2 linked regions of the Polymorphobacter megasporae genome follow. The protein of the gene in region 2 interacts with the protein of the main gene of each other region in a pairwise test. Links are inferred from orthologs where the notes say so. Each region holds a gene or a part of one and is shown on either strand. Other genes may lie near its edges.

Region 1 (4,712 bases), 850 kb from region 2 along the record:
TCGGCGAAGTCGAGCGTCGTCACCGCGACGAACGGCGCGTCGGGCTGGTCGGCGAACAGCACGCGCGATCCGGTCAGGCCGTGCGGCCCGAACGTCGCGTGGACCAGCGGCATGTGAGTCGCCATGTAATAATCTGCGTCGAAGGTCGCGCCCGGGGTGGCCGGATAGGCGACGATATAGCTGGTCATGGGTGTCAACTCCCCGCCGGTCATGGTGCGCAGCGCGATCGCCGGCCGAATCGCCTCGCCGCACCGTAGCCTGCGGACACGCGCCGCCATAGCCCGGCAACCGGCCGGGGTGGCGGCGATTCGTCCCCGCGCCTATCTCGGGGGCGATGACCGCATCCCGTCCCCGCGTCCGTGTCCTCGTTCTCCAGCACGGCCTCGGCGCGCTCGATTACGCGGTGCCCGACGACCTCGACCTCGGCTACGGCGACATCGTCGAGGTCCCGCTCGGGCCGCGGACGATCGTCGGCGTGGTGTGGGAGGCCGACCGCTGGGCCGCGCGCGAGGTGCCCGATGCCAAGCTCCGCCCCGTCGTCCGCCGCTTCGACGTCCCCGCGATGACCGCCGGATTGCGCCGCCTGATCGAATGGACCGGCGCGTATTATATGGCTCCCCCGGCGGCAGTGCTGCGGATGGCGCTGTCGGTGTCGTCGGCGCTCGTCGCGGCGGCGGACGTCACCGAGTACCGGCTCGGCACCATTTCCGACAAGCTCACCCCCCTCCGCGCCGCCGCGGTCGAGCGCCTCGACGGGCGACAGGGGTCGGTACGTGAACTCGCGCGCCACGGCGGCGTGTCGGAGGGGGTGATCCGCGGCATGGTCAAGGCGGCGATACTCGTGCCGATCGCGGTCAGTCCCGACACGCCGCCTCCGCTCCCCGATCCCGATTTCGCCCAGCCGGTGCTCAGCTACGAACAGGCGGTCGCGGCGGAGGATATCGCCCGCGCGGTCGACCTCCACGAATTTGCGCCGTTCGTCCTTGATGGGGTGACGGGGTCGGGCAAGACCGAGGTCTATTTCGAGGGCATCGCGGCGGCGCTCCGCTCCGAGAGCGAGCGCGGGGCCCCCTCCACCATGCAAGCGCATGGTCCCCCTCCCCCGAAGACGGGGGAGGATTTTGAAAGCAACGAGGCGGACGGCCCGCTTAATTCTCCCCCGTCTTCGGGGGAGGGGGACCGCGCCGCTTGGCGTGGTGGAGGGGGCGGCACAGCCACCGGCCAAACCCTCGTCCTCGTCCCCGAAATCGCCCTCACCGCCCCCTGGCTCGACCGCTTTGCCGCGCGCTTCGGCTGCCCCCCCGTCTCATGGCACTCCGACCTCCGCGGCTCCGAGCGCCGCCGGGCGTGGCGCGCGGTCGCCAACGGCACCGCCCGCGTCGTCGTCGGCGCGCGCTCCGCGCTGTTCCTCCCCTACGCCGACCTCCGCCTGATCATCGTCGACGAGGCGCACGAGTCGAGCTTCAAGCAGGACGAGGGCGTCCAGTATCACGCCCGCGACGTCGCCGTGATGCGCGCACAGATCGACGGCATCGCGGTCGTCCTCGCGACCGCCACCCCGGCGATCGAGACCCGCGTCCAGGTCGCGCGCGGCCGCTATACCGAGCTCAAGCTGCCGACCCGCTTCGGCGGCGCGCAGCTGCCGCGGGTCGAGACGATCGACCTGCGGACCAACCCGCCGCCGCGCGGGAACTGGCTCAGCCCGCCGCTGGTCCACGCGCTGCGCGAGACCTTCGTCGCGGGCGAGCAGTCGCTGCTGTTCCTCAACCGCCGCGGCTATGCCCCGCTGACCTTGTGCCGGAGCTGCGGCGAGCGCATCGAATGTCCGCAATGCACCGCGTGGCTCGTCGAACACCGGCTGACCGGGCGGCTCCAGTGCCACCATTGCGGCTATTCGGTGCCGGTGCCCAAGCTATGCCCGGCGTGCGGCGCCGCCGACAGCCTCGTCCCCTGCGGCCCCGGGGTCGAGCGCGTCGCCGAGGAGGTCGCGCGCGTCCTCCCCGACCTGCGCGTCGCGCTGGTGACGTCGGACACGATCTTCTCCCCCGCCCGCGCCGCCGCGCTCGTCGCGAGCGTCGAGGCGCGCGAGGTCGACCTGTTGATCGGCACCCAGCTCGTCACCAAGGGCTATCACTTCCCCGACCTGACCCTCGTCGGCGTGGTCGACGCCGACCTCGGGCTGGCGGGCGGCGACCTCCGCGCGGGCGAACGCACCTTCCAGCAGATCGCGCAGGTGTCGGGGCGCGCCGGCCGCGGCGCCAGGCCCGGCCGCGTCCTCCTCCAGACCCACCAGCCCGAAGCCCGCATCATGCGCGCGCTCGTCGAGTATGACGCGGAAGGCTTCTACGCCGCCGAAACCGACGCCCGCCGCGACCTCGGCCTGCCCCCGTTCGGCCGCCTGGCGGGGATCGTCGTCTCGGGCGAGGACGACGCCGCCGTCACCGCCACCGCCCGCGCGCTGGGCCGCAGCGCGCCCCAGGCCGAAGGGCTGGCCGTCCTCGGCCCGGCTCCCGCCCCGCTGGCGATGCTGCGCGGGAGGCACCGCCAGCGGCTGCTCGTCCACGCGCGACGGAGCCTCGACCTGCAGGGGATCATCGCCGCGTGGCTCGATGGGGTCGACGTGCCGGCGAGCGTGCGGGTCACGGTCGATATCGACCCGTATAATTTCTTGTGAGTGGTCTGATTAGCCGACTGTCTTTTTGTTGAGGGCATCCCAATCAGTAGAAAAATCTAGATGCGCGATGAAGGTGATCGGGTGCATCCAGTTCACTTTACAATCGCTACACACGTCCGGGACATGTCGCCTGGCACCGGTTCGCGTCGCCTTCGAGACCTCGGCGGTGACCACAACGCGATTGGGGTGGCCGAGGCCTGCGGCAATTAGGAAAGGATCCTGCCCGATCGTAATTAGATCGGCTTCTGTCAGCGGATCTCCGTACAGGTAGAGTACTTCCTGAACGGCGGCTGGATCGCTTACCTCATTCAAGAGCAGCGCCTTCTTTGTTTTTGGGTCGTGCATCCAGCTAGCTAGGGCATCATTGCCATTCTCAACTTCGGAATAGATTTGCGCAGGCATTTTCACTTGCCCGGCCTCGCCGTGGTGTATGAGCCATCTCCAGAATTCAGGAACCCGCGTGTGACCGTACCAAGTGTTGTGCGCCGTTATCAAGGCATTGGCGTCGAGAAGGTAGAGCATCAGGACATTGCTCGCCGTGGCTCGGCCAAGAGTGGGTAGACACTCATCGGCTTCACACCCAGCATCCTTGCTGCACGAGTTGGGGTGAGCGATCCATCGGCCATGCCCTGCCGCGCCACTGCCAACATGGCTGCACCAAGGCGATGTCGTCGGACTACATACCAGTTAGGACCCCCTTCTTTGCCTCGGTTCTTCTCGCGGTCGCGTCTTTTCTGGGCGAGCCATTGACCGCGGAATGTGTCGCGCAATTCAACCCAGCGGGCCTCCGCAAGAAGACCGATGCGGAACAACTGGTAGGCAACCATGGAACGGCTGATGCGGGCCTGATTCGCCAACGCGTCTATTATTGCGACATCGGCTGCTCCGCTGCCGAGCTGATGACCTATTCGCGCAATCTCTGCGGCATCAACCAAGACAGCTGCCGCTGCGTCGTTGCAGAGTTGTTCCACGCCAGCCTGCGGCGCACCGCCACTTACGCCGGTTTGGCCGAGCAGCAGGTGTGCCAACTCGTGCAGGAGCGTGAATGCCCATGCAGACTTCGCGTCCTGGTCGTTCACGACAATAAAAGGTGCCAACCTGTCCGCAATGGCGAAGCCCCGAAAGATGCTGACCTCGATGGCGGTAGACCAATGGCCACAATCGCCAGCCAACAAGACGAAGACGCCTTTGGCTTCTACAAGCCCACGCAGATATGCGAAAGCGTCCTCACCCCGACCGTGCGCGCGGTAGGCATCGCGGTCGAAGCTTATGAACTCGACAAGCGTTTCTGCGAGAGCGGCCGCATCACGCGTGCCGATAGCAGACCCAACCATATTGACCTCAGCCGCGTCTTCTTCGTCCTCAAGAATTTCACGAACAAGGGCTTGGCGAGCCTTCACGTCTCGCAATAGCGTAGCGAGCAATATGTTCGACGGGTCACCCCGGTCTGGCAATGTTCTAAAGTCTTGACCGAGCTCCGCCGGAGCAGGGACCTTGGGCATGTAGAAAGTAAGCAACGGGCGGCGATATTGGGCGGCCATACGCTGCAGGAGCGAGGCCGTAGGTGTCACTTCTCCGGCCTCAATAGCAGCCAATCGGTCCCCGCCAGACACTCCTCGAGCTGTCTTGAGATCGATCTTTCGGGCAGCCGTATCCCGGTCGAGACCAGCGGTCTCTCGCGCCCAGATCAAGACTTCAGGATTTATACTTGCCACGTTTGCACCATGCACATCGGGCCGCTAATGCGCTACCTTCTCGTCTGCATACCGAGAGTAGCGCGTGGCGGATCACTAAATCAGCCTTCGTTGCGATAGGTTTGAACCCCCCATGCCCATCGCCCGCCACACCCCCGCCTACCGCGCCCTCGCCACCGCGATGCTCGTCGCCGGGTTCGCGACCTTTGCGCTGCTGTACTGCACTCAGCCCCTCCTGCCGCGCTTCGCCGCCGAGTTCGCCATCACTCCGGCGGCGGCGAGCCTTGCGGTGTCGCTGGCGACGGGGCCGCTGGCGGTGGCGATCCTGTTTGCTGCGGTGGTGG
Region 2 (5,971 bases):
CCGCCAGCGCCGCCGCTCCGGCATCGGTCGCGCTCGACCTGTCGCCGATCACGCGCTTCGCTCCGTTCGGGCAGGCCGTCGCCGTCGCGGGAGCAACCGGCGATCCAAGCGCGCTCGGCCTGCAACTCCGCGGCATCATGCTCGCGCGCCCGCAATCGGCGTCGAGCGCGATGATCGCCGCCGCCAACGGTCCGGCCAAGGCGTATGCGGTCGGCGAGACGCTGCCGGGCGGCGCGATCCTCGATGCGGTCGAATTCGATCTCGTCGTCCTCCGCGTCAACGGCCAGCTCCAGACTCTCGCGTTCCCGGCCAAGCCCGGCGCGCCGGGCGCAGCGGGGCAACCGGCGCAGGTCGCCGTGCCGATGGGGCCGCAGCCGCGGATCGGCAATGCCGCGCCGGTCGAGCAATATCGCGCGCGCGCCGCCGACCCGCAGTCGCTGCTCGGCAGCCTCGGCGCGACCGCGACGCCCGATGGCTACCGCGTTGGCGCGACGCCGTCCGACGACATGCGCCGCGCCGGGCTCCAGCCGGGCGATATCGTCGAGAAGGTCAACGGCCAGGCGGTCGGCGACCCCGAGCGCGACCGCGCCTTGTTCGACGATGCGGTGGTTTCGGGACGCGTCCGCGTCGATGTCGTCCGCGACGGCAAGCACATCGCCATGTCGTTTCCGTTGCACTAGGGGGCAAGTCTGTGGGTCGGAACAAGCATCGGGCCGCGCTGTCGGCGGCGATCGGGGCGCTGGTCGCGCTGCCAGGCGTCGCGGCGGCACAGGCTGCGCCACAGGTCCCTGCACGGGTCCGCGCGAATGACGTTATCGTCAACATGCGCGACGTCGAGATCGCGCAGGTCGCCGAGCAGGTCTCGCGGATTACCGGGCGGACGCTGATCCTCGACCCGAGCGTCAAGGGCGTCGTCAACGTCGTCTCGGCCGAACCGCTGTCGGCCGATGGCGTCTGGGACCTGTTTCGCTCGGTCTTGCGCGTCTACGGCTTTGCCGCGGTCAAGTCGGGCGCGGCGTGGCGGATCGTGCCGCAGGCGTCGGCGATCCAGGGCGGCGCTACCGCGGCATCGGGGCGCAATGTCGCCCGCTCGCAGGACGTCGTCACCCGCGTCGTGCCCCTCCGCAACCTCCCCGCCGACTCCGCGGTGCGCGTATTCCGTCCGCTCGTCGCCTCGTTCGGTAGCATCGAGCCGCTGGCCAACCCGAATGCGATCGTCGTCACCGACTATGCCGAAAATGTCCGTCGGATCGAGCGGCTGGCGCAGGATCTCGATGCCGGCGGCGGCGCGTCGTTCGAAAGCCTGCCGCTCAAATACGCCAGCGCCAAGGACGTCGGCGCGGCGCTGGCGCGGATCATGGGTGACGGCACTGCGCCGGGGTCGCCGAAGATTGCGGTCGACGAGCGGAGCAACGTCATCCTTATCCGTGGTGATGCGCGCAGCCTGTCGGAGGCGCGGCGGATGGCGGTGCTGCTCGACAAGCCCGGCGGCGCGGCCCCGACGACGCGGGTGTTCCGCCTCAACTTCGCCGACGCCGAGAGTATCACCGACGTCCTGCGCGGCCTGACCGGCGGCGGCCAGCAGGGCGCGGCGACCAACCCGGTCGCGCGGAGCCTGTCGCGATCGCGCTCGAGCATCGGCGCGGGATCGACCTTCAGCACCTCGTCGTCGAATGGCAGTTCCGGGGCGAACGGCGGCCAAGGCAGTTTCGGCGCGCTCGGCGGCCAAGGCGGATTGAACGGCGGCGGCGCAACCACGGGATCGACGATCGCGGCGCTGACGGGCGGTCTCACCGCATCGGGCGGCGGCGGCACGACCCCGGTCGCGGGGGTCCAGACCGACGACCTGTCGATCCAGCCGGCGCCCGAATTGAACGCGATCGTTGTCCGCGGAACCCCGGCGGCGATCGCCGCGATCGGTGTCCTGATCGAGGAGCTCGATATCCGGCGTCCGCAGGTGCTGATCGAAGCCGCGATCGCAGAGGTCACCGGCGACGCCGCCGAGGCGCTCGGCGTGCAATTCGCGGCGGGCGGGGCGGCGGTGATAAACGGCGTCAGCGGCGGCACATCGTTCTCGAACACCGGCGTCTCGCTCGGCTCGGTGATCGCGGCGTTGGTTCCCGGCGGGCTCGGGCTCGTCGGCGACGGGCTGTCGATCGCGGGCGGCAGCAAGGGCAATTTCAACATCCTCGTCCAGGCGCTCGGCACCTCGACCAAGTCGAACCTGCTGTCGACGCCGTCGATCACGACCCTCGACAACGAGCCCGCCGAGATCGTCGTCGGCCAGAACGTGCCCTTCCGCACCGGCAGCTTCAGCACGACGGGCAACACGCTAACGCCGTTCACGACGATCGAGCGGCAGGACGTCGGCATCACGCTGCGCATCGTCCCGCGGATCCACGAGGGCGACAGCATCCGCCTCGAGGTCAGCCAGGAGGTGTCGTCGCTCGTCGGCAGCGTCACCGGCGCCGCCGACCTGATCACCAACCGGCGGAGCATCCAGACGACGGTGCTCGCCGACAATGGCGACACGATCGTGCTCGGCGGGCTAATCACCGACGATCGGACCAATACCCGCAGCCAGGTGCCGGTCCTCGGCGACATCCCGGTCCTCGGCAATCTGTTCAAGTCGCGCCAGCAAACCCAGACCAAGCGGACGTTATTCGTCTTCCTGCGCCCGACGATCCTCCGCGATCGGGCGTCGGTGGTCGCGGCGGCGAAGGTCAAGTACGATCGCCTCCGCGCACAGGAAGCCGGCGACCCCGACCGCAGCCTGCTGCTCCACCCGCCCGCGCCGCGCCTGCCGCTCGAGATACAGGGGATTTATTGACGGTCGGCGGCCCGTGAAATGACGCGCGGCGCTGTGAGAAAGCGCTGTCCTACACCCTCGCTGCGCGCGTAGCGTCGCCGGAAGTCGCCACCGGGCGGCAAGCCGCGCTCTTTCTCATCGTTAGCAAAGCGTTTCGCAAAAAAGGCTCGCGCAATCGGGCGACACGATCGCGCTGAAGCGTCCTCCGGATATTCCACCGTTTCACAATTGGGCACGGCTCGGGCTGCAACAGCGTCTCGCGAGATTGAAGTTCAAATGCGCGCCGCGAAATCAATGTACAAAAGCCTGAACTTAGTGTGACCTTTCGAGCCCACGAAAATCCCCGTCTGGCCGTTAAATCATTGAATCCAGGCACTTTCGGAGCATTTGGCCCGCGCGCAGTCGCCTGCTCCGTTAGGCGGCAGCAGCCATCGCCACGAGCTTCGCGACCGTATTCATGTTGCGCGCGGTCCCGGCCCGAGCCGCCGGGATAACCAGCTTCGTGTCGCGCATGCCATCGCCGTAATGGACGTAGAGTTCGCGAGCGCCCGCGACAATCTGCTCGCCTGCACGTCCGGTGACGCGATCGATCGCATCGGCGGGTGGTGCGGCATCGAGAAAGATCGCAACCGTCCGGTTGGCGGCGAGATCCGCGAACGGGGTCGCCGCGAGCACCGCTGCCAGCTCAATACCAGTCCTCACCACGACCCCCACCGGCTTGCCGGTGTGCGCCTGAAGTTTCGCCTCGAGCGCCGCCTTGACCTCGGCCTCACCTGCTGCCGAACGGAAGACGACATTGCCGCTGGCGATGTACGTCCGCGCCCCGATGAAGCCGAGCCCGTCGCAGATCGCCTTAAGATCGTTCATCGCGAGCTTGCCCGTGCCGCCGACGTTGACGGCACGGAGGAGCGCGATGAAGACCGTCGTTGCCGAGGTCACAGCTCCGATCAGAACGGGACGTCGTCGTCGAGATCGTCGCTGAAGCTGCCGCCGCCCGGATAAGCGGGCTTCTTCGCCGCCGGGGAAGCCCCGCCGCCAAAGCCACCGCCGCCCTGCTCGCGTCCGCCGCCGTAGCCGCCGCCGCCTTCACGCGCGCCGCCGCCACCCTCACCGGCACCGCTGTCGCGCCCGCCGAGCAAGGTGAGATTGCCGTTGAAATTCTGCAGTACGACTTCGGTGGTATATTTCTCGACCCCCGACTGGTCCTGCCATTTGCGCGTCTGCAGCGAGCCTTCGAGATATACCTCGCTACCCTTCTTCAGATACTGGCTGGCGATCTTGCCGATATTCTCGTTGAAGATCACGATGTTATGCCACTCGGTCTTTTCCTTGCGCTCGCCCGATCCCTTGTCGCGCCAGTTTTCGGACGTCGCGAGGCTGAACTTGACGACCCGCCCGCCGTTGCCGAATTCCTTGGTTTCGGGGTCCTTGCCGAGGCGTCCGACGAGAATGACTTTATTGACACCGGCCATATGCTTTTCCTTGCGATCCAATAGAACGTATAGCGAACGACTAATGCGTCCGCTGCGACTCGTCGAGTCCGAAATCTAGTCGATATATTGCGGCTGGGGAACGGCCGGGACGAGCGTTGCAAAGCGGCCTGTCAATGGTCGAGCCACCCGTCGGCGTATCGGACCCTGCCCGCGACGCCATCGAGCGCGCCGGGCCGGAGCTCGAAGATCATGCAGTTTTCGGCGGGTGCCTCGAACGGCAGGGCGATCGGGTAGCGGCCCAGAGCCTCGTAGCCGAATTGCGCATAGTATTCGGGAATACCGACGAGCAGCACGCTCTCGAAGTCGAGCGCGGCGGCGCGCTCGTGGACTGCGCCGACCAACTGCGTGCCGACGCCCCGGCGTTGAAATTCGGGCACGACCGACAGCGGCGCCAGTGCGAGCGTCGTCACGACCCTGCCGCCGCCCACGATGGCGGCCTTTGTCAGGAGAATGTGACCAACTGGCTCGCCGCCGATTTCGGCGAGCAGCGAGAGTGATGGCAGATACGCATCGGTCTCGCGCAGACGGTCGATCATGATGTGCTCGCGGTGGTCGCTGTAGGACACGTCGGCGTAGGCACGCCGGACGATGTCCGTGATCGTCGCGGCGTCGCCCGGCCGCTCCGCGCGGATCGTGATCGAAGAAGCCATGCTCGCGGGATACGTTCGGCCTCCGCGCTTGGCCATAGGCAGGGAGACGCTGAACACCCGGGTCCAGGGCCATCCGTGCTTGAAAATGCAACTGTCTTACGCCAGCATGACGGTTGGCGCGGGCAGCGGGGCGAGCAGCAGCGCAAGCGGAGGATCGATGGCGGGCGAGATCGAGGCGATGGGGGCGATGGCGACCGCGGGGCTCGCGGCGTCGACGCTCGACGGCCCCGGGTCGCACCCGGCAGAGCGCGGTGCCGCCGCCCGGCCGATCGGGGGCGCACCACCGCCGCTCCGCCGCGACGAGCACGACCTCGCGCACGGCGCCTGCGCCAACTGCGGCACGACGCTGACCGGCAATTTCTGCGCGGCCTGCGGGCAATCGGCGCACGTCCATCGCAGCGTCGGCCACATCTTCGAGGAATTTCTCCACGGCATCTGGCATTTCGACAGCAAGGCGTGGCGGACGCTGCCGCGGCTGGTGTTCGCGCCGGGGCGGCTGACGCGCGACTATGTCTACGGCAAGCGCGCGGGCTATATCGCCCCGCTGGCGTTATTCCTGTTCTCGATCTTCCTGATGTTCTTCGTCTTCGGGATACTCGGCGGCCCCGACATCAACGGCGCAATCAACTCGGCGGGGGGCAAGCCCGTCGCCGATGCCCGCACCAATGTCGCTGATGCCAAGCGCAACGTCGCCGATGCACGGCGGGAGATCGGCCATGCCAGGTTCGACAGTGACACGACGCCGGCGCAGATCAAGACGCTGAGCGCGACATTGGCGGCGAACGAGGCGGCGCTGGCGACGGCACGGGGGGCACTGGCGACCGCGCAGGCGATCCCGGCTCCGGCCGACAAGGCGGTTGGCAGCTGGCAAGAACAACTCGCCGACGGTGTCCGGTCGGGCAAGATCAAGCCCAACACCGGCAACGCGACGATCGATTCACGGATCCGCGAGGCGCTGCTCAACCCCGACTTCGCGCTCTATCGGATCGAGCAGAAGGCGTACAAACTGAGCTTCCTGC

What was found.
Region 1: the proteins of ssb (region 2) and priA interact in binary tests that used the Escherichia coli proteins (3 or more experiments, as listed by UniProt). The link is inferred for Polymorphobacter megasporae from one-to-one orthologs.

Annotation. Positions count from the first base shown.
Region 1 is NZ_CP081848.1:912,919-917,630, forward strand. The notes cover bases 1-3,004. They hold priA (replication restart helicase PriA), read left to right. Parts: upstream 1-334; coding sequence 335-2,674; downstream 2,675-3,004. Other genes in these bases: KTC28_RS04250 (EthD family reductase), read right to left, coding at 1-188; KTC28_RS04260 (DUF4411 family protein), read right to left, coding at 2,684-3,004. Also shown: more of KTC28_RS04260, read right to left, coding at 3,005-3,196; KTC28_RS04265 (ImmA/IrrE family metallo-endopeptidase), read right to left, coding at 3,196-4,269; KTC28_RS04270 (MFS transporter), read left to right, coding at 4,502-4,712.
Region 2 is NZ_CP081848.1:59,865-65,835, reverse strand. What follows is about bases 2,520-5,226. They hold ssb (single-stranded DNA-binding protein), read right to left. Parts: upstream 4,282-5,226; coding sequence 3,757-4,281; downstream 2,520-3,756. Other genes in these bases: KTC28_RS00305 (DUF3667 domain-containing protein), read left to right, coding at 5,038-5,226; KTC28_RS00310 (GNAT family N-acetyltransferase), read right to left, coding at 4,413-4,952; KTC28_RS00320 (DUF1697 domain-containing protein), read right to left, coding at 3,224-3,748; gspD (type II secretion system secretin GspD), read left to right, coding at 2,520-2,830. In the rest of the region: KTC28_RS00330 (type II secretion system protein N), read left to right, coding at 1-680; more of gspD, read left to right, coding at 692-2,519; more of KTC28_RS00305, read left to right, coding at 5,227-5,971. UniProt on the Escherichia coli protein: Plays an important role in DNA replication, recombination and repair. Binds to ssDNA and to an array of partner proteins to recruit them to their sites of action during DNA metabolism. Acts as a sliding platform that migrates on DNA via reptation.